2 regions of the Kitasatospora sp. NPDC093550 genome follow, and region 2 is predicted to be linked to the other one. Evidence: predicted binding sites of a transcription regulator. Region 2 holds the regulator's gene; the other holds the start of a gene.
The links. The regulator HrcA, encoded in region 2, represses chaperone genes, less so after heat shock. The targets are predictions, from matches to a motif close to TTNGCACTCNGNNNNNCNGAGTGCNAA.

Region 1 (14,415 bases), on a different contig from region 2:
ATCTCGCAGTCCGGCGAGACCATGGACACCCTGATGGCCCTGCGGCACGCCCGCGAGCAGGGCGCCAAGGTGCTGGCGATCTGCAACACCAACGGCTCCACCATCCCGCGCGAGTCGGACGCGGTGCTGTACACGCACGCCGGTCCGGAGGTCGCGGTCGCGTCCACCAAGGCGTTCCTCACCCAGCTGGTCGCCTGCTACCTGGTCGCCCTCTACCTGGGCCAGGTGCGCGGCACCAAGTGGGGCGACGAGATCTTCGCCGTCATCAAGGAGCTCGGCGACGCGCCGAAGCAGGTCGAGCAGGTCCTGGAGACCATGGAGCCGGTGCGCGAGCTGGCCCGCTCGCTGGCCGACGCCCGCTCGGTGCTGTTCCTCGGCCGCCACGTCGGCTTCCCGGTGGCCCTGGAGGGCGCGCTCAAGCTCAAGGAGCTGGCGTACATGCACGCCGAGGGCTTCGCGGCGGGCGAGCTCAAGCACGGCCCGATCGCGCTGATCGAGGAGGGGCTGCCGGTCGTGGTGGTCGTCCCCTCGCCGCGCGGGCGGTCGATCCTGCACGACAAGATCGTCTCCAACATCCAGGAGATCCGGGCCCGCGGCGCCCGCACGATCGTGATCGCCGAGGAGGGCGACGAGGCGGTCGTGCCGTACGCGGACCACCTGATCCGCATCCCGGTCACCCCGACCCTGCTCCAGCCGCTGGTCTCCACCGTCCCGCTGCAGGTCTTCGCCTGCGAGCTGGCCACGGCCAAGGGCCACGAGGTCGACCAGCCTCGCAACCTGGCGAAGTCGGTCACCGTCGAGTAGCCGGGACCTTCCGACGACGGCGTCCCTGCGGTGGCTGCGTCCTACCGCAGGGGCGCCGTGTCGAGCGTGAAGGAGAACGGGGCGGGCAGGTCGATGGGTTTGCCGAAGTCGGTCTGGGTGTGTGCCGTGTAGTCGCCGTTCTCGGGGTCGGTGAACAGCGTGACCTTGCCCGCCGTGCGGTCGAGCAGCAGGTAGCAGGGGATGCCTGCGGCCGCATAGCCCCTGCGCTTGGGCTCGCGGTCCTTGTGCGGGTTGGTCGAGGTGATCTCGAATACCAGCAGGACCCCTTCCGCGGGGGCCCACGAATCGGCGTGCTCGAAGTGGCCGACCGGGCTCAGCGTGCCGTCAGGGATGAACCGCCCCTTCGGTGTGATCAGTCCCTTGTTGCCGGAGATGTCCAGCTCGGCCTCGGCCTTGCGCATGAACTGGCGGGTGAGCAGCGAGAACGCAGTCTCGTGTGCCCCGTCCGGTGGCGGCGTCACGACGATCTCCCCTTCGATCAGTTCAGCCTTGAATCCCAGCGGTGTGTCCAGCTCCAGAAACGCCTGGAGGACGCTGTCCTCGCCCAGCGGGTGCTCGACTGCCGGCATGGCGACCATGGCCCTTCTCCCTCCTGTGGGTCCGCGCCGAACCACAAGGTAGGCATACGGACCGACACCGGTGGGGGATCGAAGTGGTTGTCACTCGAAAGTGTGCCGCAAGCCCGGCTGCCGCGGAGCCGTGACGCGGGCTAGCGTCGGCGGTAGCCGCGCCTGCCGAAGGAGTCCCCATGCGTCATGCACACCCTGTGGAAACCGTCCGGGCCGCCGAGGGCGCGCTGATGGCGCGGCTGCCGGAGGGCACCCTGATGCAGCGTGCGGCCGCGGGGCTGGCCGTGACCTGCGCGCGGCTGCTCACCCGGCGTCGGGGGCGGGTGTACGGGAGCCGGGTGGTGGTGCTGGCGGGCAGCGGGGACAACGGGGGTGACGCGCTGTACGCCGGGGCCGCGCTGGCCCGGCGCGGGGCCCGGGTGACGGCGGTGCTGCTGGCGCCGGAGCGGGTGCACGCGGGCGGGCTGGCCGCGCTGCGGGCGTCCGGCGGACGGGTGACGGCGGAGCAGGACGTCGGCCTGGCCGACTTCTCGCGCGCGGACCTGGTGCTGGACGGGATCGTCGGCATCGGCGGCCGGGGCGGGCTGCGCCCCGGGGCGCAGCCGTACGCGCGGGCCGAACGGCGCGGGGTGGTGGTCGCCGTGGACCTGCCCAGCGGGGTGGACGCCGACACCGGGGAGGTGCCGGGAGCCGCGCTGCGCGCGGACGTCACGGTCTGCTTCGGCACGTACAAGCCCGGCCTGCTGGTCGACCCGGGGGCCTCGTACGCGGGTGCCGTGCAGCTGGTCGGCATCGGGCTGGAGCCGCCGGAGGCGGAGGTGACGGCCCTGCAGCACGCGGACGTGGCGGCGCTGCTGCCGCTGCCGGGCGCGGAGAGCGACAAGTACCGGCGCGGCGTGGTCGGGGTGGCGGCCGGCTCGGCGAGGTACCCGGGGGCGGCGCTGCTGGCGGTCGCCGGGGCGCTGCGGGGCGGCGCGGGCGCCGTCCGGTACGTGGGCACCGCGGCCGAGGAGGTGGTGCGGCGCTTCCCGGAGGCGCTGGTCACCGAGGGCGGGCCGGCCGGTGCCGGGCGGGTGCAGGCCTGGGTGGTCGGCCCGGGCGGCGGCGAGGGGGCGCGGCAGGCGCTGACCGAGGCGCTGGCGGGCGACGTCCCGGTGCTGGTGGACGCGGACGGGCTGACCGAGCTGGGCCGGCTCGGCCCGGAGGCGCTGGCCGGCCGTACCGCGCCGACCCTGCTCACCCCGCACACCGGCGAGGCCGCCCGGCTGCTCGCGGGCGCCGAGGGCACCCCGCCGCCGGCCGCCGACGACCTGGCCGCGGCCCGGCTGACCACCGCCCGCCGACTGGCGGCCGCCTACCGCGCGACCGTGCTGCTGAAGGGCTCCACCACCGTGGTCGCCGATCCGGGCGGAGCCGTCCGGGTGAACCCGACCGGCACCTCCTGGCTGGCCACGGCGGGCAGCGGCGACGTCCTGGCCGGGCTGGCCGGCGCCCTGCTGGCGGCGGGCCTGTCGCCGCTGGACGCCGCCTCGGTGGCCGCCTACCTGCACGGACTGGCGGGCCGCGAGGCGGCCGGCACGCCCGGCGCGCCGGTGACGGCACTCGCGGTGGCCGAGGCGCTGCCGGCCGTCTGGCGTGCCGTCCGGGAGGACTGACCGGCGGAACCGAGCGCTCCGTCCGCGGCGTCCGAGGAGGGTACGACGAGCGGCCCGGCCGACCACCGCCCGCGGCCCGTCGGCCGCCGCACCGACGGGCCGTTCGGCGAGGACTCCGGGACGTCTGGGAGACTGACCCTGATGACAACTGCGAACACGACCGGCACAGCCACCCTGACCGACGGCGTACGGGCCGAGGCGACCATCGATCTCGCCGCCCTGCGCGGCAACCTCGCGGCGCTGCGCGAGCGCGTCGGCAGCACGGCGGTGATGCTCGCGGTCAAGGCGGACGCCTATGGCCACGGCGCGGTCGAGTGCGCCCGCGAGGCGGTCGCGAACGGGGTCGGCTGGCTCGGCTGCGCGACGCCCGACGAGGCGCTGGCGCTGCGGGCCGCGGGCATCGGCCCCGAGCGGGCCCGCATCCTGTGCTGGCTGTGGACGCCCGGCGGGCCGTGGCGCGAGGCGCTCCGGGCCGACCTGGACATCTCGGTCAGCGGCCGGTGGGCGCTGGACGAGCTGCTCCCGGCCGTGCGCGAGACCGGCATCCCGGCGCGCGTGCACCTGAAGGCCGACACCGGCCTCGGCCGCAACGGCTGCCAGCCGCACGACTGGCCGCAGCTGGTGGCCGCCGCCCGGCGCGCCGAGGCCGACGGGCTGCTCACGGTGGTCGGCGTCTGGTCGCACTTCGCGGCCGCCGACGAGCCGGGCCACCCGTCGATCCGGGCCCAGCTGGACTCCTACCGCAGCGCGCTGGCCGTGGCCGAGGCGGCCGGGTTGCGCCCCGAGGTGCGGCACCTGGCGAACTCGCCGGCCACCCTGCTGCTGCCGGAGTCGCACTTCGACCTGGTCCGCACCGGCCTGGCCGCGTACGGGCTGTCGCCGGTGCCCGAGGTGGGCTCGCCGGCCGACTTCGGGCTGCGCCCGGTGATGGCGCTGACCGCGCGGCTCGCGCTGGTCAAGGAGGTCCCCGGCGGGCACGGCGTCAGCTACGGCCACCACTACACGACCCCCGGCCCGACCACCCTGGGCCTGGTCCCGGTCGGCTACGGCGACGGCGTCCCCCGGCACGCCAGCGGCACCGGGCCGGTGCAGATCGGCGGCAAGTGGCGCACCGTGGCCGGCCGGGTGGCGATGGACCAGTTCGTCGTGGACCTCGGCGGGGACACCCCCGGGATCGGCGACGAGGCCCTGCTGTTCGGCAACGGCGAGCGCGGCGAGCCGACCGCCGAGGACTGGGCCCGCGCCTGCGGCACCATCTCGTACGAGATCGTCACCCGGATCGGCGCCCGGGTGCCCCGCCGCTACCTGGGCGGCAGCCACCCCCGGGTGCCGTCGGCATGACCGAGACGCCGACCGGGGACGGAGCGGTCGCGGCGGTCGCCAAGGCGGCCGGCGCGGCCTCCGGGGTGAGCCGGGCGGGCGTGATCGGGATCTCGGTCGGTGTGCTGGCGGCCGGTGCGGCCGCGGGTGTGGCGATCGAGCGGCTGACGGTCGGCCGGGCGATGCGCCGCCGGGCCAGGGCCGAGCTGGACGCCGGTGCCCCGTACGGCTCGCTGCGCGGGCGCCCGCGCACGGTGACCGCACCGGACGGCACCGAGCTGTACGTGGAGCTGGACGGCACCGGCTGGGACTCGCCGGACGGCGCCGGGGACCGCCCCGGGCCCGACGGGCGGGCGAGCGGCGCCGAACCACTGACGGTGGTGTTCTGCCACGGCTACTGCCTCAACCAGGACAGCTGGCACTTCCAGCGGGCCGCGCTGCGCGAGGGCATGCGGCTGGTCTTCTGGGACCAGCGCAGCCACGGCCGCTCCGAGCGCTCCCGCACGTACCTGGCGGGCGAGCCTGCCAGCATCGACCAGCTGGGCGGCGACCTCAAGGCGGTGATCGACGCCGTCGCGCCGACCGGACCGCTGGTGCTGGTGGGCCACTCGATGGGCGGCATGACGGTGATGGCGCTGGCCGACCAGGCCCCGGAGCTGTTCCGGGAGCGCGTCGCCGGGGTCGCCCTGATCGGCACGCTCGCGGGTGACTGGAACGAGGTCAACCTCGGCCTGCCGACGGCCGGCGCGAAGCTGTTCAAGAAGGTCGCGCCCGGGGTGGTGAGGCTGCTGGGCCGCCAGGTGGACCTGGTGGAGGCGACCAGGCGGCTGGGCTCGGACGTGACCGCGGTCTTCTACCGGAAGTTCTCCTTCGGGAGCCGGGACGTCGACCCGGGCGTGGTGCGCTTCGCCGAGCAACTGCTGGACGCCACCCCGATCGACGTGGTCGCCGAGTTCTACCCGGTCTTCGGGGCGCACGAGAAGTACGAGGCGCTGGCCGCGCTGCGCGGTCTGCCGGTCCTGGTGCTGGCCGGGACGAAGGACCTGCTGACGCCCTCGGCACACAGCGAGGCGATGGTCGCGCGGCTGCCGGGCGCCGAGCTGGTGCTGGCCGAGGGGGCCGGGCACCTGGTGATGCTGGAGCGACCGGAGCCGGTCGACCGCGAGCTGGCCCTGCTGCTGCGCCGGGCCGCCGAGTCCGCCGGGGCCGCGCCGCTGCCCGCGGCCGTCCTCGACCTGGCTCGGGAACGGGTGGCCGAGTCGGCCGTCGCGCCGTCCGCCGAGTCGGCCGTCGACCCCGTCTGACAGCCCGTCCCGACACCCGCCCGCCGCACCCGGGAGCGGCGATGTGGCACGGTAGCGGTGGCGGCCGGTGGTCGGCGCGCCGGTACGGACCGAAGGGCAAGAATCGCGCATGGGCTCGCACGCCACTCTCACCGTCCCCACCCCGGACCGGATGGGCCGGCTCGGCCGGGAGCTGGCCGCGCTGCTGCGGCCGGGTGACCTGGTGCTGCTCTCCGGCGAGCTGGGAGCCGGGAAGACCACGCTGACCCGCGGTTTGGGGGAGGGACTGCAGGTCCGCGGGGCGGTGACCTCGCCGACCTTCGTGATCGCGCGGGTGCACCCCTCGCTGGTCGGCGGCCCGTCACTGGTGCACGTGGACGCGTACCGGCTGGGCGGGGACCTGGACGAGATGGAGGACCTCGACCTGGACGTCTCGCTGCCGGAGTCGGTGATCGTGGTCGAGTGGGGCGAGGGCAAGGTCGAGCGGCTGTCCGAGGACCGGCTGGAGGTCCGGATCGAGCGGGCCCTGGGCGACACCGCCGGGGACGACCACGACCCCCGCCGGGTGGTGCTGACCGGCATCGGCCCGCGCTGGGCGGACGTGGAGCTGGCGAAGCTGGCGTAGCCGCGTGTCCGCGCGGCCCTCCGGCCGCGCGGCGGGTCGCGCCGACTTGCCGACGGACTGTCGGCAAGATGTTGCGGGCCGGGTGCCGGGCGTGGTGGGATGGGTGCTGCGGTTAGGTCTGCCTAACTAGGGAGGCGCCATGTCGAGCACCACCCCCGCCCCGGAGCGCGCCGTCCGCGCCGCCGGGGCCGGAGAGTCCGCCCGCCCCGCTCCGGGGGAGCCGATGCGGGCGCTGCTGGCCGCCTGCGCGGCCGCCGAGGCGGTGTCCACACCGCCCGAACCCGCGCCCAGGCAGGCCGAGGAGCCCGAGGCGGAGACACCCCGGGCCGCGTGAGGGGCCCGCTCTTCGTGATGCGGGGTGCGTCCCCCGGGCGCTAGGCGACCACGACCACCTTGGTGCCGTTCGGCGCGAAGTCCCAGAGCAGCTGGCCCTCGGCGCGGCCGCTGCGGATGCCGCCGGTCTTGGCCTTCGGGTCGGCGGTCGGGGTCGTGCCGTCCACCGCCGCGCTGAAGCCGAACACCACGCCGCTCTGCTGCGCGAAGCGCACCACGTGCTCGATCTGCCGGCCGTCCGTGCCCGTCGTGGTCGGTGTGCGGCTGGTCACCGCGTAGCTGCCCGGGGCCGGCTCGACCGTGCCCGGGATGACCGGGAAGGCGGCCGCGACCTGCGGGTTCTTCTTCGGGTCGACCAGCCAGACGTAGTGCGCGCTGACCGAGTAGACGACCCGCGTGCCCGCGCCCGAGGTGGCCGGCAGCGGCGGGACGGTCGGGGTGGCCGAGGCGGTCGGCGCCGGCGCGGTGGCCGTGCCGGCCGCCGTGGTGGTGACGGTGGGCTTGGCACCGCCGGCCCGGTCCTGGGCGCCGTTGGCCTGGAAGGCCAGCAGGCTCACCACCGCCAGGGCCCCCAGGGTCAGCCCCGTGACCACCACTCCAGGACCCATCTTCGCCACGTGCGCTCCCGCTGCCGTCCCATTCCGTACGGCCTTATCGTGCCAGGTCCGTCCGTCCGGTTCGCAGCGCCTCGGATGTGTGTTCCCGGCTGGCACACCTTGCCGATCGGCCGGTCGGCCCAACGTCGGTCTAACCTTGACCCGTGCTGCTGCTCGCGTTCGACACCGCTACCCCCGCCGTCACCGCCGCCGTCCACGACGGCACCGCCGTCCTGGCCGAGACCCACCAGGTCGACGCCCGGCGCCACGGCGAACTGCTGCTGCCCGCGATCGACCGGGTCCTGCGGACGGCCGGGGTGGACAAGCACCGGCTGACCGGGATCGCGGTCGGCGTCGGTCCGGGCCCGTACACCGGCCTGCGGGTCGGCCTGGTGACCGCCGCCGCGCTGGGCCACGCCCTCGGGCTGCCGGTGCACGGCGTCTGCACCCTGGACGCGATCGCCTTCCAGGCCCGCGCCGAGGGCCTGGCCGGGCAACCGTTCACGGTCGCCACCGACGCGCGCCGCAAGGAGGTCTACTGGGCCTCCTACGACGCCGAGGGCCGCCGCAGCGAGGGCCCCGGCGTGGACCGCCCCGCCGAGCTGGCAGCGCGGCCGCGCGCCGTCGGCGCCGGTGCGCTGCTCTACCCCGACGCCTTCCCGGACGCGCACGGCCCCGAGCACGTGTCGGCCGGCGCCCTGGCCGGCTTCGCCGCCGCCGAGCTGGCCGCCGGGCGCGAGCTGCTGCCGAACGTCCCGCTGTACCTGCGCCGCCCGGACGCCCAGGTGCCGGCCGGCTACAAGACGGTTCTGGGGGGCAAGGCGGTGCTGCCGGCGTGAACCACGGCACCACCCTGCGCCCGATGCGCTGGTGGGACATCGCGCCGGTGATGGAACTGGAGCAGCGGCTCTTCCCCGAGGACGCCTGGTCCACCGGGATGTTCTGGTCCGAGCTGGCCGAGGCCCACCCCGGCGGCACCCGCCACTACACCGTCGCCACCGCCGCCGACGGCGCGATCGTCGGCTACGCCGGGCTGATGGCGATCGCCGGCGAGGGCGACGTCCAGACCATCGCCGTCGACGATCGCCACCAGGGCGCCGGCCTCGGCACGGCGCTGCTCACCGACCTGATCCGGGAGTCCGTCCGGCGCGGCTGCGCCGAACTGCTGCTGGAGGTGCGGGTGGACAACCCGCGCGCCCAGCGGCTGTACGAGCGCCACGGCTTCGAACCGGTGGGCATCCGGCGCGGCTACTACCAGCCCGCCAACGTCGACGCGCTGGTGATGCGCCTCGACCACCCCCGCACTGACAGCACTGACCCGAAGGACATTGAGGACACCCGCCATGGCTGACGAACCGCTCGTCCTCGGCATCGAGACCTCCTGCGACGAGACCGGCGTCGGCATCGTGCGCGGCACCACGCTGCTGGCCGACGCGGTCGCCTCCAGCGTGAACGACCACGCCCGCTTCGGCGGCGTCGTCCCGGAGATCGCCAGCCGCGCCCACCTGGAGGCGATGGTCCCGACCATCCAGCGCGCGCTGGACACCGCCGGGGTCAAGGCGACCGACCTGGACGGCATCGCGGTCACCGCGGGCCCCGGCCTGGCCGGCGCGCTGCTGGTCGGCGTCAGCGCCGCCAAGGCGTACGCCTGGGCGCTGGAGAAGCCGCTGTACGGGGTCAACCACCTCGCCTCGCACATCTGCGTCGACCAGCTGGAGCACGGCCGGCTGCCCTCGCCGACGATGGCCCTGCTGGTCTCCGGCGGGCACTCCTCGCTGCTGCTCAGCGAGGACATCACCACCGACGTGCGCCCGCTCGGCGCGACCATCGACGACGCGGCCGGCGAGGCCTTCGACAAGGTCGCCCGGGTGCTCGGCCTGGGCTTCCCCGGCGGCCCGGTGGTCGACCGGACGGCCCGCGAGGGCGACCCCAAGGCGATCGCCTTCCCGCGCGGCCTGTCCGGCCGGAACGACCCCGAGTACGACTTCTCCTTCTCCGGCCTGAAGACCGCCGTCGCCCGCTGGGTGGAGGCCAAGCGCCGGGCCGGCGAGGAGGTGCCGATCGCCGACGTGGCGGCGTCCTTCCAGGAGGCGGTCACCGACGTGCTCACCCGCAAGGCCGTCAAGGCCTGCAAGGACAACGGCGTCGACCACCTGATGATCGGCGGCGGTGTGGCGGCCAACTCGCGGCTGCGCGAGATGGCCCAGCAGCGCTGCGACCGGGCCGGCATCCGGCTGCGGGTGCCCCGGCCGGGCCTGTGCACCGACAACGGCGCGATGGTCGCCGCGCTGGGCGCCGAGATGGTGTGGCGCGACCGCGCTCCGTCCTCCCTCGACCTCTCCGCCGACTCCTCGCTGCCGGTGACCGACGTCCACGTGCCGGCTGCGGGCATCGGGCACGGGGACCTCCACGGCCAGGCCTACGACGCCCTCGGCGGCGGCGCCGCGTGACCGTCGCCGCGATGTGGGAGGCCCGGGCGGCAGTCGGCCGGGGAGCCGAACTCGCCGCCTGGGTCCGGGAATCGGCGCTGCCGGCGGTGCGCGGTGCGGCCGGGCTGGAACGCGCCGAGCTGCTCTCCGCACCGGGCGAGCGGGTGCTGCTGATCACCTGGTGGAGCGGCGAGCCGGTGCCGGTCGCCGACCCGCCGGCCGAGCTGCTCGGCCGCCCGGTGCACCGCTGGTCCTTCACCAGCGAGCACGTCGAACGGGCCCTGCCCGTCGAATAGGCCTTCAGCGGGAACCGGGACCCCGGCCGTTACCGTGCATAGCTGAGAGGAAGCTGGACGGGAACCGGGAGCGCGGTGCGGTGAGCAGGAACGGGCTGAGCAGGACCAGGACGTACGCGGCGGGGGCGCTGGCCTTGCTGGCGTTCGCCACCGCGTGCGGCGACGACGGCGGCGGCAGCGCCGCCCCGGCGGCCGGCACGACGGCGCCGGCCGCGTCCAAGCCCAGCGGAGCCGCGCCCGCCCCGACCGGCGGCGCCGCCACCGCCGGGGCCACCGCCCCGGCGGGCGCCGACGCGGCGGCCTGGGCGAAGTGGAACCTCACCCCGCTCGCACCCGCCCCGGCACCGCCCGCCGACAAGCCCGTCAAGCTCCAACGGACCGGCCCGGTGCCGGTGTTCAGCGAGGTGAAGACGAGCGACAAGGTCGTCTTCATCACCATCGACGACGGCGCCGAGAAGGACCCGAAGTTCGTCGAGATGCTGACCGACCTCAAGGTGCCGATCTCGATGTTCCTGACGAAGGACATCGTCAAGAACGACTACGGCTACTTCAAGCCGCTCCAGGCCCTGGGCAACCACGTGCAGAACCACACTGTCACCCACCCGGTGATGAGCAAGCTCCCGGCCGACAAGCAGAAGTCCGAGATCTGCGACGACCAGGCCGCGCTCACCCAGCAGTACGGCACCGCCCCGCTGCTGTTCCGCCCGCCGTTCGGCGACGGCGCCAACACCCCGACGCTCAACACCTCGGTGCAGGAGTGCGGGCCGCGCGCGATCGTGCTGTGGCGCGAGTCGATGCAGATCCACGACATGCAGTACCAGGCGGCGGACAAGAAGCTGAAGCCCGGCGACATCGTCCTGGCGCACTTCCGCGGCCCCAAGGAGCTCAAGGGCGCCACGATGACCCAGATGTTCGGCGACCTGCTGGCCCGGATCCAGGAGCAGGGCTTCTCGGTGGCCCGGCTGGAGGACTACATCCAGGCCCCGGCCTCGTAAACCGGCGTTCCCCTCGCCGTCAGGACGCCCGGACCGGCTGCCCCAGCATCATCAACGGGCCGTGGTCGGTGCGGCTGAGGATCACCGTGACGGTGTTCGGTCCGGAGGGCTTGAGCTGGCGGCGCAGCTCCTCCGGGGTGATCGCCATCCCGCGCTTCTTGATCACCACGGTGCCGACGGCGCGCTCGCGCAGCAGCGCCTTCAGCTTCTTGATGTGGAAGGGCAGCACGTCGGTGAGCTCGAAGGCGTGCGCGTACGGGGTGGCGACCAGCTCGTCGGAGGTCAGGTAGGCGATCTTCGGGTCGATCAGCCGGCCGCCGACCTGCTCGGCGACCTCGGCCACCAGATGGGCCCGGATCACCGCGCCGTCCGGTTCGTACAGGTAGCGCCCGACCGGGCCGGCCGGCGGGTCGGGCAGGTCGCCGCCGGTCAGACTGGCGGCCCGGGGCAGCAGGGTGGCGCGGTGCGGGTGGGCGGCCTTGGTGCCGAACCAGAGCACCGCCTCCTTGACGTCGCCGTGGTCGGAGACCCACTCGGCCTCGGCGTCCGCCGGGACGGCCTCGTGCGGGATGCCCGGCGCGACCTTCAGCGCCCCGATCGGGGTCCGCCGGCCCGCCTCGATCGCCCAGGACAGCGGCGGGGCGTACGCCTCCGGGTCGAACACCCGGCCGCGCGAGGTCCGCCGGGCCGGGTCGGTGAACACCGCGTCGTAGCTGGCGACGTCCACCTCGGCGACGTCCGCGCAGCGCACTTCGACCAGCTCGGCCAGGCCCAGCGCGGCGGCGTTCGCGGCGGTGGCGGCGCAGGCCGCCGGGTCCTTGTCGACGGCCAGCACCTCGATGCCCGCCCGGGCCAGCGCCAGCACGTCCCCGCCGATGCCGCAGCACAGGTCCGCCAGCCGCCGTACGCCCAGCTCGGCGAAGCGCCGGGCCCGCCACTCGGCCACGCTGCGCCGGGTGGACTGCTCGACCCCGTTCGGCGTGAAGTACATCAGGTCCGCGTCCGCCCCGAACTTCGCCCGCGCCCGCTGCCGCAGCCGCGCCTGCCCGAAGGCCGCCGACACCAGCTCCGCCGGGTGCTCCCGCCGCAACCGGGTGGCCAGCGCCAGCTCCTCCTCGGGGGTGAACTCGCGCAACTCGGCGAGCAGGGCCTGGCCTTCGGGGGTCAGCAGGGGCTGGAGGTTCTCGGTGTCCACGGGCCCATTCTCGCGGGTCGGCGCGACGCCGCACTCACCGGAAGATCCCCGGGCAGAGCAGTACGGGGATCACGAAGGGGGCGGTGGCACGAGTGTGCAGAGGGCGCCGGTGGTCGCACGTGAGTACGGCCGCTCATCCGTGAGCCGGTACTGCCCGGGCGCGCCGTTGGCACTCTGGTTGACTGAGTGCTAACACGGGCCTATGGTCGTCCTTGGCACTCCCCACCGGGGGAGTGCTAACGCGAAGAAGCGTGTCTGACCCCCGCGACGGCAGGCTCGCAGGCTCGCCCCTACCCGTTAGAAAACCCCGTAATCTCCGAAGGGGAGCTCGGACGTGACCACCAGCAGCAAGGTTGCCATCAAGCCGCTTGAGGACCGCATCGTGGTCCAGCCGCTCGACGCCGAGACGACCACGGCCTCCGGCCTGGTCATCCCGGACACCGCCAAGGAGAAGCCCCAGGAGGGCGTCGTCCTGGCCGTCGGCCCGGGTCGCTTCGAGGACGGCCAGCGTCTGCCGCTCGACGTCGCCGTCGGTGACATCGTCCTGTACTCGAAGTACGGCGGCACCGAGGTGAAGTACCAGGGCGAGGAGTACCTGGTTCTCTCCGCCCGCGACGTCCTCGCGATCATCGAGAAGTAAGACGTCCCGACCCGCCCCGGATCCGTGTCCTTCGTGACAGTGGCCCGGGGCGCGGTTGTTGGCTCACGTTGTTCAGCGGTCGGTGGGCCGGCCGCAGCCCCGAGGGAATAGGGAACATGGCGAAGATCCTGCAGTTCGACGAGGACGCCCGCCGCTCGCTGGAGCGCGGTGTCAACAAGCTGGCCGACACCGTCAAGGTGACCATCGGCCCCAAGGGCCGCAACGTCGTCATCGACAAGAAGTTCGGCGCCCCGACCATCACCAACGACGGTGTCACCATCGCCCGTGAGGTCGAGCTGGACGACCCGTACGAGAACCTTGGCGCGCAGCTCGTCAAGGAGGTCGCCACCAAGACCAACGACGTCGCGGGTGACGGCACCACCACCGCCACCGTGCTGGCCCAGGCCCTGGTCAACGAGGGTCTGCGCAACGTCGCCGCCGGTGCCGGCCCGGCCGCCCTGAAGAAGGGCATCGACAAGGCCGTCGCCGCCGTCTCCGAGCACCTGCTGTCCGTCGCCCGCGAGATCGAGGGCAAGGACGACGTCGCCGCCGTCGCGTCCCTCTCCGCGCAGGACACCCAGGTCGGCGAGCTGATCGCCGAGGCGATCGACAAGGTCGGCAAGGACGGTGTCATCACCGTCGAGGAGTCCAACACCTTCGGCGTGGAGCTGGACTTCACCGAGGGCATGCAGTTCGACAAGGGCTACCTGTCGCCGTACTTCGTCACCGACGCGGAGCGGCAGGAGGCGGTCCTGGAGGACCCGTACATCCTGATCAACCAGGGCAAGATCTCCTCCATCCAGGAGCTGCTGCCGCTGCTGGAGAAGATCCTGCAGGGCGGTGCCTCCAAGCCGCTGCTGATCATCGCCGAGGACGTCGACGGCGAGGCGCTGTCGACCCTGGTCGTGAACAAGATCCGCGGCACCTTCAACGCCGTCGCCGTCAAGGCCCCGGGCTTCGGCGACCGCCGCAAGGCGATCCTCGGCGACCTGGCCACCCTGACCGGCGGCACGGTCATCTCCGAGGAGGTCGGCCTCAAGCTCGACCAGGTCGGCCTGGACGTGCTGGGCACCGCCCGCCGCGTGACCATCACCAAGGACGAGACCACGGTCGTCGACGGTGCCGGTGACGCCGAGGCCGTGGCCGGCCGCGTCGCCCAGATCAAGGGCGAGATCGCCGCCACCGACTCCGACTGGGACCGCGAGAAGCTGCAGGAGCGCCTGGCCAAGCTGGCCGGCGGCGTCTGCGTCATCAAGGTCGGCGCCGCCACCGAGGTGGAGCTGAAGGAGCGCAAGCACCGCCTGGAGGACGCCATCTCGGCGACCCGCGCCGCGGTCGAGGAGGGCATCGTCGCCGGTGGTGGCGCCTCCCTGGTCCACGCCGCCAAGGTGCTGAACGACGGCCTGGGCCTGTCGGGTGACGAGGCCACCGGTGTCGCCGTGGTCCGCAAGGCGCTGCACGAGCCGCTGCGCTGGATCGCCCAGAACGCCGGCCTGGAGGGCTACGTCATCACCTCCAAGGTCTCCGAGCTGGAGATCGGCCAGGGCTACAACGCCGCCACCGGCGAGTACGGCGACCTGGTGAAGGCCGGCGTCATCGACCCGGTCAAGGTCACCCGCTCCGCCCTGGAGAACGCCGCCTCGATCGCCTCCCT
Region 2 (14,415 bases):
GACGAAGGCGACCAGGTCGCCGTGCAGGTGGGGGTGGCGCAGGTACGCGCCCGAGGAGGTGCTCAGGGAGTCCGTCACGCGGCCAGCGTAGGCACGTACGCGTACGAGCCGCCGCGCTTTCGGACAGAGTCGGGCCCCCCGGGCGAGCCCGCTGGACCCTCGCGCCGCGCCGTAGTACGGGCCGCTCCCGGGACGGTCCGGGCTACGCCCAGCGGCCGGTGCGGCCCAGCAGCAGTGCCCCGGCGGCCACCCCGGCGGTGGAGGTGCGCAGCACCGAGGGGCCCAGACGGTACGGCTTCGCGCCCGCCCCGGCGAAGACGGCCAGCTCCTCCGGGGAGACCCCGCCCTCCGGGCCGACCACCAGCACCAGGTCCCCGGCCCCGGGCAGCACGGCGTGCGCCAGCGGCTCGGCGCCCTCCTCGTGCAGCACGGCGGCGAACGCGGCGCCCGCCAGGAGCGGCGCCAGCTGCTTGGTGGTCATCGGGTCCCGCACCTCGGGGAAGCGCAGCCGGCGGGACTGCTTGCCGGCCTCGCGGGCGGTGGCCCGCCACTTGGCGAGCGCCTTGGCGCCGCGCTCGCCCTTCCACTGGGTGATGCACCGGGAGGCCGACCAGGGGATCACCACGTCCACGCCGACCTCGGTCATGGTCTCCACGGCCAGCTCACCGCGGTCGCCCTTGGGCAGCGCCTGGACGACGACGATCCGCGGCGCGGGCTCCGGCTCGCGGCGCACCGCGGCGACCGCCACGTCGACGGCGTCCTTGCCGAACACCTCGGCGACCGTCCCGTCCACGCCCAGCCCCAGCCCGTCGGCCAGGGTGATCGCCTCGCCGGCCTCCAGCCGCTTCACCGCGGCGGCGTGCCGCCCCTCCGGGCCGTCCAGGCGCACCACGGCGCCGGGCGCGGCGGCGGCGATCCGCTCGGTGTCGACGACGAAGACGGGCGCGGTCATGCGGGGGAACCTTTCCGGAGGGGGCCCGGCCGGCGCGCGGCCGCGGCGGGGAGGAAACGCGGGAGGGGTGCCGGGGGTCGGCCCCCGGCACCCCTCCGCGGACGGCTACCGGCCGTTGAAGGCGTCCTTCAGCCGGGAGAACAGGCCCTGCTGGCCCGGCGCGAACTGGCCGGAGGGCCGCTCCTCGCCGCGCAGCACCGCGAGACGGCGCAGCAGCTCCTCCTGCTCGGCGTCGAGCTTGGTGGGCGTCTTCACCTCGACGTGCACTATCAGGTCGCCCCGGCCGCCCCCGCGCAGGTGGGTGATGCCCCGGCCGTGCAGCGGGATCGACTGGCCGGACTGGGTGCCGGGCCGGATGTCGACCTCCTCCAGGCCGTCCAGGGTCTGCAGCGGCACCTGGGTGCCGAGCGAGGCCGCCGTCATCGGGATGGTGACGGTGCAGTGCAGGTCGTCCCCGCGCCGCTGGAAGATCGCGTGGGTGGTCTCGGCGATCTCGACGTACAGGTCGCCGGCCGGGCCGCCGCCCGGGCCGACCTCGCCCTCGCCGGCCAACTGGATCCGGGTGCCGTTGTCGACACCGGCCGGGATCTTCACGGTCAGCGTGCGGCGGGCGCGGACCCGGCCGTCGCCGGCGCACTCCGGGCACGGGGTCGGCACGACGGTGCCGAAGCCCTGGCACTGCGGGCAGGGGCGGGAGGTCATGACCTGGCCCAGGAAGGACCGGGTGACCTGGGAGACCTCGCCCTTGCCGCGGCACATGTCACAGGTCTGCGCCGAGGTGCCGGGGGCCGCGCCCTCGCCGCTGCAGGTGGTGCAGGTGACGGCGGTGTCGACCTGGAGCTCCTTGGTGGTGCCGAACGCGGCCTCCTCCAGGGTGATCTCCAGCCGGATCATGGCGTCCTGGCCCCGGCGGGTGCGCGAGCGCGGGCCGCGCTGGCCGGCCGCGGCGCCGAAGAAGGCGTCCATGATGTCGGAGAAGCCGAAGCCCGCCGCGCCGGCCCCGAAGCCGCCCGCACCGCCGCCGCCCGGGGACAGCGGGTCCCCGCCGAGGTCGTAGACCTGGCGCTTCTGCGGGTCGGAGAGCACCTCGTAGGCGGCGTTGATCTCCTTGAACCGCTCCTGCGTCTTCGGGTCCGGGTTGACGTCCGGGTGCAGTTCGCGTGCCAGGCGCCGGAACGCCTTCTTGATCTCGTCCTGCCCCGCATCCCGTCGGACGCCGAGTACCGCGTAGTAGTCCGTGGCCACCAAATGCTCCGCTTGTTCCGCCTGTAGTAGTGCTGCGACTGGTCACCGCGCGTCACCGGTACGGCGCGCGGTCGTATTGCTACGACTCGGCCAGGATCTGGCCCACGTACCGCGCCACCGCCCGCACCGCCCCCATTGTGCCCGGGTAGTCCATCCGGGTCGGACCGATCACACCCAGCTTGGCCACGCTCTCGTCCCCCGAACCGTAACCGACCGAGACCACCGAGGTGGAAATCAGCCCCTCGTAGGCGTTCTCCCGCCCGATCCGGACCGTCATCGCGGCGTCGTTGGTCTCACCCAGGAGGCGGAGCAGGATGACCTGCTCCTCCAGCGCTTCCAGCACCGGCTGGATGGTGAGCGGGAAGTCGTGGCCGAAGCGGGTCAGGTTGGCCGTGCCGGCCAGCATGATCCGCTCCTCGTTCTGCTCCGCGAGCGTCTCGAACAGCGTCGCCAGGACGGTGGCCACGATCGGCCGGTCGGCCTCCTCGAACGTCGCCGGGAGCTCCTCCAACAGCCCCGGGACCTCCGGCAGGAGGCGGCCGGCCGCCCTGCTGTTGAGCGCGGTGCGCAGATCCGCCAGGACGGTCTCGCCGACCGTGCCCGGGCAGTCCACCATCCGCTGCTCGACCCGGCCGGTGTTGGTGATCAGCACCAGCATCACCTTCGCCGGGGCCAGCGCCACCAGCTCGATGTGCCGCACCGTGGAGCGCGTCAGCGAGGGGTACTGGACCACCGCGACCTGCCGGGTCAGCTGGGCGAGCAGCCGCACGGTGCGCGCGACCACGTCGTCCAGGTCGACCGCGCCGTCCAGGAAGTGCCGGATCGCCCGGCGCTCGGGGGCGCTCATCGGCTTGATCTCGGCGAGCTTGTCGACGAAGAGGCGGTACCCCTTGTCGGTCGGGATCCGGCCGGCGCTGGTGTGCGGCTGGTGGATGTAGCCCTCCTCCTCCAGCGCCGCCATGTCGTTGCGGACCGTCGCCGGCGAGACCCCGAGGTTGTGCCGCTCCACCAGGGCCTTGGAGCCGACCGGCTCCTCGGTGCCCACGTAGTCCTGCACGATCGCGCGGAGCACGGCGAGCTTGCGGTCGTCCAGCTGGCGGACCTCACCGGCCATGGGGCACGCACCTCCGTCTTCGCACGTTGTCCGTCTGTGTCCCGCTGTACTGCTCTGTCCTGCCTGTACCGCTCTGTCCTGCGGCGGGCCGCTCCCGGCGGCCCCGACCTTGGCACTCTGAACACCCGAGTGCCAAAACCGTACCTGCCAGTGTAAGGCCCGGGTCCTACGGCAGGAACGGCCCGACCGGGGTGATCCTGCCCGCAGTTCCGGGTACGGCCCGCACGGCGGCGGCCGTTCACGGTTCCGGGCGCCGGGGTGGTGCCCCCGGGCCGTCCGGGTGGCAGCATCGAAGGCGACGGCGAATGGAGGAGCAAGCGATGTCGAGCTCGGGCCAGCACACCCGTTTCGCGCCCGACCGCGGCCTGACCGGCCGCATGGTCGCCACGATGTTCGTGATCGGGCTGCTGTACGTCGGTTTCACCGGCCTGCTGATCGCGCTGCTGCGCGGCGCCTGGCCGCTGATCGTCCTGATCTCCGGCGGGCTGTTCGTGGCCCAGTTCTGGTTCAGCGACAAGATCACCGAACGGGCGATGGGCGCCCACCAGGTGTCCCCGGAGGAGTTCCCCCAGCTGCACGGCACGATCGACCGGCTCTGCGCCCTGGCCGACATGCCCAAACCCCGCGTGGCGGTCGCCGACAACGACATGCCCAACGCCTTCGCCACCGGCCGCAACCCGCAGAACGCGGTGGTCTGCGTGACCACCGGCCTGCTGCGCCGACTGGAGCCGGAGGAGCTGGAGGGCGTCCTCGCGCACGAGCTGTCCCACGTGGCCCACCGGGACGTCGCGGTGATGACGATCGCCGGCTTCCTCGGCGTGCTCGCCGGCGCGATGACCAGGATCGCCGTGTACGGCGGCTTCATGGGCGGCGGCCGCAACGACAACGACCAGAACGCGGCCATCGTCGCGCTGCTCATCCCGCTGGTCTCGATGGTCGTCTACGCGATCAGCTTCCTGCTCACCCGGCTGCTCTCCCGCTACCGCGAGCTGGCCGCCGACCGAGCCGCCGCCCAGCTCACCGGACGGCCCAGCGCCCTCGCCTCCGCCCTGACCAAGGTGACCGGGCAGATCGCCGCCATCCCCAGCAAGGACCTGCGCCAGGCGCAGCCGTACAACGCCTTCTACTTCGCCCCCGCGCTGAGCGCCCGGGAGACCGCCTCGCAGCTGCTGTCCACGCACCCGACGCTGGAGAAGCGGCTGGAGCAGCTGGCGAAGATCTCCGAGCAGCTCGGCCGCTGAGCCCGAGCCCCTGTGACCCGAAGTGGCCCGTGTGGCCCGCGTGACCCATCCGACCCATCTGACCCATGTGACCCGAGAGGACAGCCGTGGGATTCCTGGACGCCCTGTTCGGCCGCACCAAGCCCGTCAAGCCCGACCTCGACCAGCTGTTCGGCGTGCCGTCCGCCGCGCTCACCCTGGAGGCCGGCGCCGGGTTCACCCCGACCGGGCTCGGCTCGGTCTGCTTCGCGGCCGTCGAGGGCGCGGCCTTCGTCCAGGTCGAACAGCAGGTGCGGGCCCTGCTGGACGCCGACACCGAGCGCGGCGGCGTCCCGGTGGAGGCCTCCAAGGACGACTACGGCTACTCCTGGCTGCTGGCCCGGCACACCCCCGAGGAGCTGCCGGAGCTGGTCAACGACCTCCACGCGGTCAACAGCGAGCTGGAGGCGAACGGCTTCGGGCCGCAGCTGCTCTGCTCGCTGGTGGGCTTCCGCAACGCCGAGGGGCAGCCGCTGGCGCTGGTCTACCTCTACAAGCGCGGCACCTTCTACCCCTTCGCGCCGGTGCCCGGTGGCGGGGAGAAGCGCAACAGCCCGCTGGAACTGCAGGTCAACGCGATGCTGGGGAACGACCTGCGGCTGGAGAAGGACCTGAGCCGCTGGTTCCCGGTGTGGGGCGCGCCGGGCCTCTGACGGTCCGTCCGCCGTCCCTATGATCACCCGTATGCGCAGCCGCCAGTACGGACCCGACCTGACCCCGCCGTGGAAGAAGCAGACGCCCGCCCCGGAGGTGCCCGCCGAGCGGGACCTGGTGGTCGAGGAGGCCACCACCGGCTACTGCGGGGCGGTGGTGCGCTGCGAGAAGACCGCCGAGGGGTTCACCGTGACCCTGGAGGACCGCTTCGGCAAGCACCGGGTCTTCCCCCTGGTCCCGCGCGGCTTCCTGCTGGAGGGCCGGGTCGTCACCCTGGTGCGCCCCGCCGGCCCGGCGGCCCCCCGCACCCCGGCCCGCACCGCCTCGGGCTCGATCGCCGTGCCCGGCGCCCGCGCCAGGGTCGCCCGCGAGTCGCGGATCTACGTCGAGGGGCGTCACGACGCCGAACTGGTCGAGCGGGTCTGGGGCGACGACCTGCGCGTCGAGGGCGTCGTCGTGGAGTACCTGCGCGGCATCGACGACCTGCCGGCGATCGTCGCCGACTTCGCCCCCGGCCCCGGCCGCCGCCTGGGCGTCCTGGTCGACCACCTGCTCCCGGGCACCAAGGAGCACCGCATCGCCGCCCGGGTCACCGGGGAGTCCGTCCTGGTCGTCGGCCACCCCTACATCGACGTCTGGCAGGCCGTGAAGCCCGCCTCCGTCGGCATCCCCGCCTGGCCCGCCGTGCCGCGCGGCGAGGACTGGAAGGAGGGCACCTGCCGCCGCCTCGGCTGGCCGGTGGACACCCCGGCGGCCTGGAAGCACATCCTGTCGAAGGTGGACAGCTACAAGGACCTGGAGCCCGAACTGCTGGGCCGGGTGGAGGAGTTGATCGACTTCGTAGCCCTGCCGGGTCAGGAGTAGGTCTGGAACTCCGAGGTGTCGATCATGCTGCCCAGCGGATCGACCGGAATCGACTCACCGAACTTCGCGGTGCGCTCGACGGCGTAGTCCGGTGCCCCCGAGGCAGTCCGACCGGGCTCCGTGAGCAACACGCTGATCCCCTTGATCGGATCGACGATCAGGTACGCAGGAATCTGTCCCTCCGCGTACAGCTCCCGCTTGGTCCTGTAGTCACGCAAGACGCTGGTCTTGGAGACGACCTCGACCACCAGCGTGAGCACAGCCGCGGGGACCAGACGTCCGGGCCCCTCGTAGGCCTCCCGCTCGAACACGACGAGATCCGGCTGAGGCTCGCTCGTCAGGCCGGGAAGATCGATGTCCTGGGTGGTCAAGCGGTGCCACCGCGCCCGGGGAAGCTGGTCCCGAATGGCTTCGACAATGATGTTGTGGACCATGTCCGGCCCGGCCGTCATCACGATTTCCCCCCTGATGAGCTCGGCCTTGAAGCCTTCGGGGACCTCCAGGTTCTCGAAGATCCCCGTCACCCGGTCATCGATGGCGGTCATTGCGCGCTCCCTCCGACGGCTGACACCACGTTAACGACACTCAGTCCACCAGGTCACGTACGACGGCGTCCGCCAACAGCCTCCCCTGGAGGGTGAGCGCGGCGCGGCCGTCGGCGTACGGCCCGGGGGCGAGGAGGCCGTCGGCGAGGGCACGGGCGGCGGCCTCGCGGCCGGTGCCGGTGAGCAGGTCGAGGGAGACGCCGTCGACCAGGCGCAGCTCCAGCAGGATGCGCTCGACCCGGCGGTCCTCCTCCTCGAGGACCTCGCGGCCCAGCGCCGGGGTGCGGCCCTCGGCGAGGGCCCGGGCGTAGGCGGCGGGGTGCTTGGCGTTCCACCAGCGGACGCCGCCGACGTGGCTGTGGGCGCCGGGGCCCGCGCCCCACCAGTCGGCGCCGGTCCAGTACAGCTCGTTGTGGCGGCAGCGGCCCTCGGGGGTGGTGGCCCAGTTGGAGACCTCGTACCAGGAGTAGCCGGCGGCGGCGAGCGCCTCCTCGGCGATCAGGTAGCGGTCGGCGTGCACGTCGTCGTCGATCATCGGCAGTTCGCCGCGCTTGACCCGGGCGGCCAGCCGGGTGCCCTCCTCGACGATCAGGGAGTACGCGGAGACGTGGTCCGGCCCGGCGCCGATGGCGGCGTCCAGGGAGGCCCGCCAGTCGTCGTCGGACTCGCCCGGGGTGCCGTAGATCAGGTCGAGGTTGACGTGCTCGAACCCGGCCGCGCGGGCCTCGGCCACACAGGCCTCGGGGCGGCCCGGCGTGTGGTGGCGGTCGAGCAGCCGCAGCACGTGCGGGCGGGCGCTCTGCATGCCGAAGGAGATCCGGTTGTAGCCGCCCTCGCGCAGCTCGGCCAGGTACGCCGGGTCGACCGACTCCGGGTTGGCCTCGGTGGTGACCTCGGCGTCCTCGGCGAGCCCGAACTCCTCGCGGATCGCGGCGAGCATCTTCACCAGGTCCCGGGCGGGCAGCAGGGTGGGCGTTCCGCCGCCGAGGAACACCGTCCGCACGGGCAGGTCGGCGCCACCCAGCACCTTCCGGGCCAGCCGGACCTCGGCGACCACGTTGTCCGCGTACGTCTCCTGGGAGGCGACGGCGCCGGAGGAGCGCAGCTCGGTGGCGGTGTAGGTGTTGAAGTCGCAGTAGCCGCAGCGGCTGGCGCAGTACGGCACGTGCAGGTAGAAACCGAACGGCCGGCCACCGAGCCCGTCGAGGGCGTGCGCGGGCAGGGAACCGTCGGACGGCACCGGTTCGCCGTCGGGGAGTGCGGAGGGCATGACCCCATTGTCCCGTACGGCTCACCCGAACCGGTGAGCCGTACGGGAGCTGGGCGGATCAGGCCTCGTTGGCGCCCGCGTACATCGCGGTGACCGCGTCCGCGTAGGTCCGCTCGACCACCGGGCGCTTGATCTTCAGGCTCGGCGTGAGCTCGCCGTGCTCGATGTCGAGGTCGCGCGGCAGCAGGTGGAACTTCTTGATCGTCTGCCAGCGCTGCAGCCCCGCGTTGAGCCGCTTCACGAAGCCCTCGATCAGCTCGTGGACGGCCGGCTCGGCGGCCAGCTCCGCGTAGGACTTGCCGGCCAGGCCGTGCTCGGCGGCCCACGGCAGCAGGACCGACTCGTCCAGGCCGATCAGCGCGGTGCAGTAGTTGCGGCCGTTGCCGATCACCAGGATGTTGCTGACGAAGGGGCAGACCGCCTTGAACTTGCCCTCGACCTCGCTGGGCGCCACGTACTTGCCGCCGGAGGTCTTGAACAGGTCCTTCTTGCGGTCGGTGATCCGCAGGAAGCCGTCCGCGCTGAGCTCGCCGATGTCCTCGGTGTGGAACCAGCCGTCCGGCTCCAGCACCTCGGCGGTCTTCTCCGGCAGGTTGTGGTAGCCGCGCATGATGCCCGGGCCGCGCAGCAGGATCTCGCCGTCCTCGGCGATCCGCACCTCGGTGCCGGGCAGCGGCCGGCCCACCGTGCCGATCCGCACGTCCTCCTCCCGGTTGACGCAGGACCCGGCGCTGGTCTCGCTCAGGCCGTAGCCCTCCAGGATCGGCACCCCGGCGCCGAGGAAGAAGAAGCCGATCTCCGGGGCCAGCGCGGCGCTGCCGGAGACCGCCCCGCGCAGCCGCCCGCCGAACGCCGCCCGGATCTTCGCGTACACCAGCCGGTCCGCCAGCGCGTGCTGCACCCGCAGGCCCAGCGGGGCGGTGCCGGTGCCGGTGGCGACCCGGCTCTCCTGGACCGCCCGGGCGTGCTCGCGCGCGACCTTGGCGGCCCACAGGAAGATCTTGTACTTGGCGCCGCCCTCGGCCCGGGCCTTGCCCGCGATGCCGTTGTAGACCTTCTCGAAGATGCGCGGCGCCGAGGCCATGATCGTCGGCCGGATCACCGGCAGGTTGTGGATGATCCGGTCCACCCGGCCGTCCACCGCCATCACGTGCCCGGTCGCGATCTGCCCGGAGATCAGCGTCTTGCCGAACACGTGCGACAGCGGCAGCCACATGAACTGCACGTCGTCGGAGCGCAGCAGCCCGCTGGACTCCTGCGCCCGGCCCTCGTACGCCCAGCAGTCGTGCACCAGGCGCACGCCCTTCGGGCGGCCGGTGGTGCCGGAGGTGTAGATCAGGGTCGCCAGCTGCTCCTTGCCGAGCCCGTCGACGGCCTTCTCCACCGCGTCCGGGTGCTGCTCCAGGTACTCGGCGCCCCGGCGCTCCAGCTCGGCGAGGGTGATCACGTCGAGGCCGGCCGCCTCCGGGGCCCCGTCCGGGGCGTCGAAGAGGATCACGGTGCGCAGCTCGGGCAGCCGGTCGAGCTGCTCGACGGCCTTGGCCAGCTGGGCGGCGTTCTCCGCGAACAGCGCCCGGGAGCCGGAGTCGGACAGGATGAAGGCGGTCTCGTCCGCGTTGGTGCTCGGGTAGACGGTCGTGATCGCGGCGCCCGCGCACATGGCGCCGAGGTCCGTGATGATCCACTCGATCCGGGTGGAGGAGGCCAGGGCGACCCGGTCCTCCGGCTGGATGCCGAGCGCCATCAGGCCGGCCGCCACCGCCTTCACCCGGGTCGCGGTCTGCGCCCAGGTCAGCGAACGCCACTGCTCGGCACCGGGCGCGCCGTCCGCGGCGTGCTCGTCGACCGGAGCGGGGTGGCGGTAGGCCTCGGCGTTCGGGGTCGCGGCGACGCGCTCCAGGAACAGGTGGGCGACGGAGGCGGGACGCCCGGCGACGAGGTCGGGCCTGCCGGAGTCGATCAGGGACTGCGCGGAACTCAACGAGGACCTCCGGGGGCGGGTGGCCGTCTGAGGGAATGTCGCGGCGGCCGTGGGGGCGGTCACCGGGCCCCGGTTCACCTGAACGGTACCGGTCAGTAACAAGGGGGCAATCAGCAGCCTAGGGGGAAACCGGTCATTCCGTAAGGGGGCGGAGCCGGTCGGCACGCCCCCACACCCCGGGTGACCGCCCCCGCGGGGCGCGCCGCACCGGCCGACACGCCCCGCGAGGCGACCGAGGGACGAACTGCCGGACCGTACGGCAAAAGCCCGGCAAACCTCCGGTTCCCGCACGCCGAATGGCCTGTACGACGCTACAGAACAACGAGAATCGGGGTGCGAACCCGACCGGCGACGACAAGAGTGTGCTAGTGCTGATCAGACTGCTGCGGGCGTACCTGCGCCCCTACTCCCGACCGATCACCCTGTTGGTGACCCTCCAGCTGGTGTCCACCCTCGCGGCGCTCTACCTGCCGACACTCAACGCCGACATCATCGACGACGGCGTGGTCAAGGGCGACACCGGCTACATCCTGCGCGTCGGCGCGGTGATGATCGGCGTCACCCTCGTCCAGGCGGCCTGCTCCATCGGCGCCGTCTACATCGGCGCCCGCGTCGCCATGGCCTTCGGCCGGGACGTCCGCGCCGCCGTCTTCGACCGGGTGCAGAGCTTCTCCGCCCGCGAAGTCGGCCAGTTCGGCGCGCCCTCCCTGATCACCCGCACCACCAACGACGTCCAGCAGATCCAGATGCTCGCCCTGATGAGCTTCACCCTCATGGTCGCCGCACCGATCATGTGCGTCGGCGGCATCATCATGGCGCTCAACCAGGACGTCCCGCTGTCCGGCCTGCTGCTCGCCGTCATCCCCGCCCTCGCCGTCGTCGTCATCCTCCTGGTCCGCGCGCTGCGCCCCCAGTTCCGCAGCATGCAGGAGCGCATCGACACCGTGAACCGGATCCTGCGCGAACAGATCACCGGCATCCGCGTCATCCGCGCCTTCGTCAAGGACGACCAGGAGCAGGCCCGTTTCGCCGGCGCCAACGAGGACCTCACCGCCGTCGCCCGCCACGTCGGCCGGCTGATGGCCGTCATGTTCCCGGCCGTCATGCTCGTCGTGAACGTCTCCAGCGTCGCCGTGCTCTGGTTCGGCGCCCACCGCATCGACAGCCACGACATGGAGATCGGCGGACTCACCGCCTTCCTCTCCTACCTGATGCAGATCCTCATGAGCGTCATGATGGCCACCTTCATGTTCATGATGGTGCCCCGCGCCGAAGTCTGCGCCGAGCGCGTCCAGGAGGTCCTCGGCACCCACTCCAGCGTCGTCCCGCCCGCCGAGCCCGTCACCGAGGTCCTGCGCCGCGGCAACCTCGAACTGCGCGACGTCGACTTCCGCTACCCCGGCGCCGAGGCCTCCGTCCTGCGCGGCATCGACCTCACCGCCCGCCCCGGCGAGACCACCGCCATCATCGGCTCCACCGGCAGCGGCAAGTCCACCCTGCTCGGCCTCGTCCCCCGGCTCTTCGACGCCACCTCCGGCCAGGTCCTCCTCGACGGCGTCGACGTCCGCGAACTCGCCGCCGACACCATCGCCGACAACATCGGCATCGTCCCCCAGAAGCCCTACCTGTTCACCGGCACCGTCGCCAGCAACCTCCGCTACGGCCGGCCCGACGCCACCGACGAGGAACTCTGGCACGCCCTGGAGATCGCCCAGGCCAAGGAGTTCGTCGAAAAACTCCCCGAAGGCCTCGACGCCCCCATCGCCCAGGGCGGCAGCAACGTCTCCGGCGGCCAGCGCCAGCGCCTCGCCATCGCCCGCGCCCTGGTCCGCAAGCCCTCCGTCTACCTCTTCGACGACTCCTTCTCCGCGCTCGACTACGCCACCGACGCCAAACTGCGCAAGGCCCTCTCCCGCGAGACCGCCGACGCCACCGTCCTCATCGTCGCCCAGCGCGTGTCCACCATCCGCGACGCCGACCGCATCATCGTCCTCGACGAAGGCGCCGTCGTCGGCACCGGCACCCACCACGAACTGATGGCCGACAACCCGACGTACCGGGAGATCGTGCTCTCCCAGCTCACCGAGCAGGAGGCGGCGTGACCACCCCCGGAAAGCCCCCGACGGACACCCCGAAGGCCGCCCCGCTGAAGGACGGCGGGAAAGCCGATCTGCGGAAGATCGGTGGAAAGACCGACCTGCACAAGAGCGGTGGAAAAGCCGACCGGAGAAAGTCCGACGCCGAACTGCCCAGCGACTCCCAGGCCGCCGCCGCCCGCCGCGGCCCCGCCGGCCCCGGCCGCTTCATGGGCGGCCAGGGCGCCGAGAAGTCCATGGACTTCAAGGGCTCCGGCAAACGCGTCCTCGGCCTGCTGCGCCCCGAACGCGCCCTCCTCCTCGGCGTCCTGCTCCTCGGCGTCCTCGGCATCGGCTGCGCCGTCATCGGCCCCAAGATCCTCGGCGACGCCACCGACCTGATCTTCGCCGGCGTCGTCGGCGCCCGCTTCGCCCCCGGCACCAGCAAGGCCCAGGTCATCGACGGCCTGCGCGCCCACGGCGACAACGGCATCGCCGACCTGCTCGCCGCCGTCGACTTCACCCCCGGCCAGGGCATGGACTTCGACGCCATCGGCTCCGTCCTGCTCTGGGTCCTCGGCATCTACGTCGCCTCCGCCGTCTTCGGCATCTTCCAGGGCCGGCTCGCCACCACGGCCATCCAGCGCGCCAGCTACCGGCTGCGCCAGGACGTCGAGGCCAAGCTCGCCCGCCTCCCGCTCAGCTACTTCGACAAGCAGCCCCGCGGCGAGGTGCTCAGCCGGGTCACCAACGACATCGACAACATCGGCCAGTCCATGCAGCAGACCATGGGACAGGTCGTCAACTCGCTGCTCACCGTGGTCGGCGTGCTCGCGATGATGTTCTGGATCTCCCCGCTGCTCGCCGTGATCGCCCTCGTCTCCGTCCCGCTCTCGGTGGTCGTCGCCACCAGGGTCGGCAAGCGGGCCCAGCCGCAGTTCGTCCAGCAGTGGAAGTCCACCGGCCAGCTCAACGCCCACATCGAGGAGATGTACACCGGCCACACCCTGGTCAAGGCCTTCGGCCGCCAGCGCGAGGCCGCCGCCACCTTCCGCGAGCACAACGAGGCTCTCTACCAGGCCAGTTACCAGGCCCAGTTCATCTCCGGGATCATCCAGCCCGCGATGATGCTGATCGGCAACCTGCAGTACGTGCTGGTCGCCGTCGTCGGCGGCCTGCGGGTCGCCGGCGGCGCGCTGTCCATCGGCGACGTCCAGGCGTTCATCCAGTACTCCCGGCAGTTCAGCCAGCCGCTCACCCAGGTCGCCAGCATGGCCAACCTGGTGCAGTCCGGCGTCGCCTCCGCCGAGCGCGTCTTCGAACTCCTCGACGCCCCCGAACAGAGCCCCGAACCCGCCATGCCCGAGAAGCCGGACACCGTGCACGGCCGGGTCGCCTTCCAGGACGTCTCCTTCCGCTACGACCCCGACAAGCCGCTCATCGAGGACCTCTCCCTCAAGGTCGAACCCGGCCACACCGTCGCCATCGTCGGCCCCACCGGCGCCGGCAAGACCACCCTGGTCAACCTGCTGATGCGGTTCTACGAGGTCAGCTCCGGCCGGATCACCCTCGACGGGGTCGACATCTCCGCGATGTCCCGCGAGGACCTGCGCTCCGGCATCGGCATGGTCCTCCAGGACACCTGGCTGTTCGGCGGCAGCATCGCCGACAACATCGCCTACGGCGCCCAGGGCGCCACCCGCGAACAGGTCGTCGAAGCCGCCAAGGCCGCCCACGTCGACCGCTTCGTCCGCACCCTCCCGGACGGCTACGACACCGTCATCGACGACGAGGGCACCGGCGTCAGCACCGGCGAGAAGCAACTGATCACCATCGCCCGGGCCTTCCTCGCCCAGCCGTCCATCCTCGTCCTCGACGAGGCGACCAGCTCCGTCGACACCCGCACCGAGGTGCTCATCCAGCGGGCCATGGCCCGGCTGCGCACCGGCCGCACCAGCTTCGTGATCGCCCACCGGCTCTCCACCATCCGGGACGCCGACGTGATCCTGGTGATGGAGAACGGCTCGATCGTCGAGCAGGGCTCGCACGACGAGCTGATCGCCGCCGGCGGCGCCTACGCCCGGCTCTACCAGGCGCAGTTCGCGGAGGCCGTGGCCGAGGTGGACTGACGCGCGAGTCACCCGACGGGCCGGGGCGGAGCCTTCCGCCCCGGCCCCCGCGCGTCGGGGGCCGCTCGTGCGTCCGGGGCCCGGCTGTCCGTCCGGAGCACGCTCGTGCGTCCGGGCCCCGCTCGCGCGCCCGCTCCCCCTCGTGCGTCCGGTGCCGCCCCGCCCCCGGTCGTCGCCATCGGCGTCAGCGGGCGCTACCTTGGGCCCGTGACCGACGACCAGGCCCCGCCCGCCCCGGACGCCTTCGAGGCCAACCGCCGCTACCTGGGTTCGGTCGCCTACCGGCTGCTCGGCTCCTTCACCGACGCCGAGGACGTCCTGCAGGAC

Region 1: a site for HrcA is predicted at 12,288-12,314, ahead of groES (co-chaperone GroES). Genes of this name have one in related genera too.

What each region holds. Positions count from the first base shown of each region.
Region 1 is NZ_JBIWJF010000017.1:161,439-175,853, forward strand. Features, by position in the region: gene glmS (glutamine--fructose-6-phosphate transaminase (isomerizing)) at 1-804, shown strand, start outside; gene ACIRD3_RS26455 (Uma2 family endonuclease) at 846-1,394, opposite strand; gene ACIRD3_RS26460 (NAD(P)H-hydrate dehydratase) at 1,574-3,049, shown strand; gene alr (alanine racemase) at 3,191-4,390, shown strand; gene ACIRD3_RS26470 (alpha/beta fold hydrolase) at 4,387-5,673, shown strand; gene tsaE (tRNA (adenosine(37)-N6)-threonylcarbamoyltransferase complex ATPase subunit type 1 TsaE) at 5,783-6,277, shown strand; gene ACIRD3_RS26480 (hypothetical protein) at 6,417-6,611, shown strand; gene ACIRD3_RS26485 (hypothetical protein) at 6,652-7,218, opposite strand; gene tsaB (tRNA (adenosine(37)-N6)-threonylcarbamoyltransferase complex dimerization subunit type 1 TsaB) at 7,371-8,045, shown strand; gene rimI (ribosomal protein S18-alanine N-acetyltransferase) at 8,069-8,557, shown strand; gene tsaD (tRNA (adenosine(37)-N6)-threonylcarbamoyltransferase complex transferase subunit TsaD) at 8,550-9,656, shown strand; gene ACIRD3_RS26505 (hypothetical protein) at 9,653-9,931, shown strand; gene ACIRD3_RS26510 (polysaccharide deacetylase family protein) at 10,012-10,926, shown strand; gene ACIRD3_RS26515 (methyltransferase domain-containing protein) at 10,946-12,121, opposite strand; gene groES (co-chaperone GroES) at 12,456-12,761, shown strand; gene groL (chaperonin GroEL) at 12,878-14,415, shown strand, end outside.
Region 2 is NZ_JBIWJF010000008.1:112,676-127,090, reverse strand. Features, by position in the region: gene ACIRD3_RS15040 (S41 family peptidase) at 1-78, opposite strand, end outside; gene ACIRD3_RS15035 (16S rRNA (uracil(1498)-N(3))-methyltransferase) at 203-952, opposite strand; gene dnaJ (molecular chaperone DnaJ) at 1,058-2,197, opposite strand; gene hrcA (heat-inducible transcriptional repressor HrcA) at 2,277-3,311, opposite strand; gene htpX (zinc metalloprotease HtpX) at 3,632-4,552, shown strand; gene ACIRD3_RS15015 (hypothetical protein) at 4,639-5,223, shown strand; gene ACIRD3_RS15010 (DUF3097 domain-containing protein) at 5,255-6,088, shown strand; gene ACIRD3_RS15005 (Uma2 family endonuclease) at 6,079-6,633, opposite strand; gene hemW (radical SAM family heme chaperone HemW) at 6,674-7,903, opposite strand; gene ACIRD3_RS14995 (AMP-dependent synthetase/ligase) at 7,962-9,884, opposite strand; gene ACIRD3_RS14990 (ABC transporter ATP-binding protein) at 10,253-11,986, shown strand; gene ACIRD3_RS14985 (ABC transporter ATP-binding protein) at 12,190-14,088, shown strand; gene sigJ (RNA polymerase sigma factor SigJ) at 14,296-14,415, shown strand, end outside.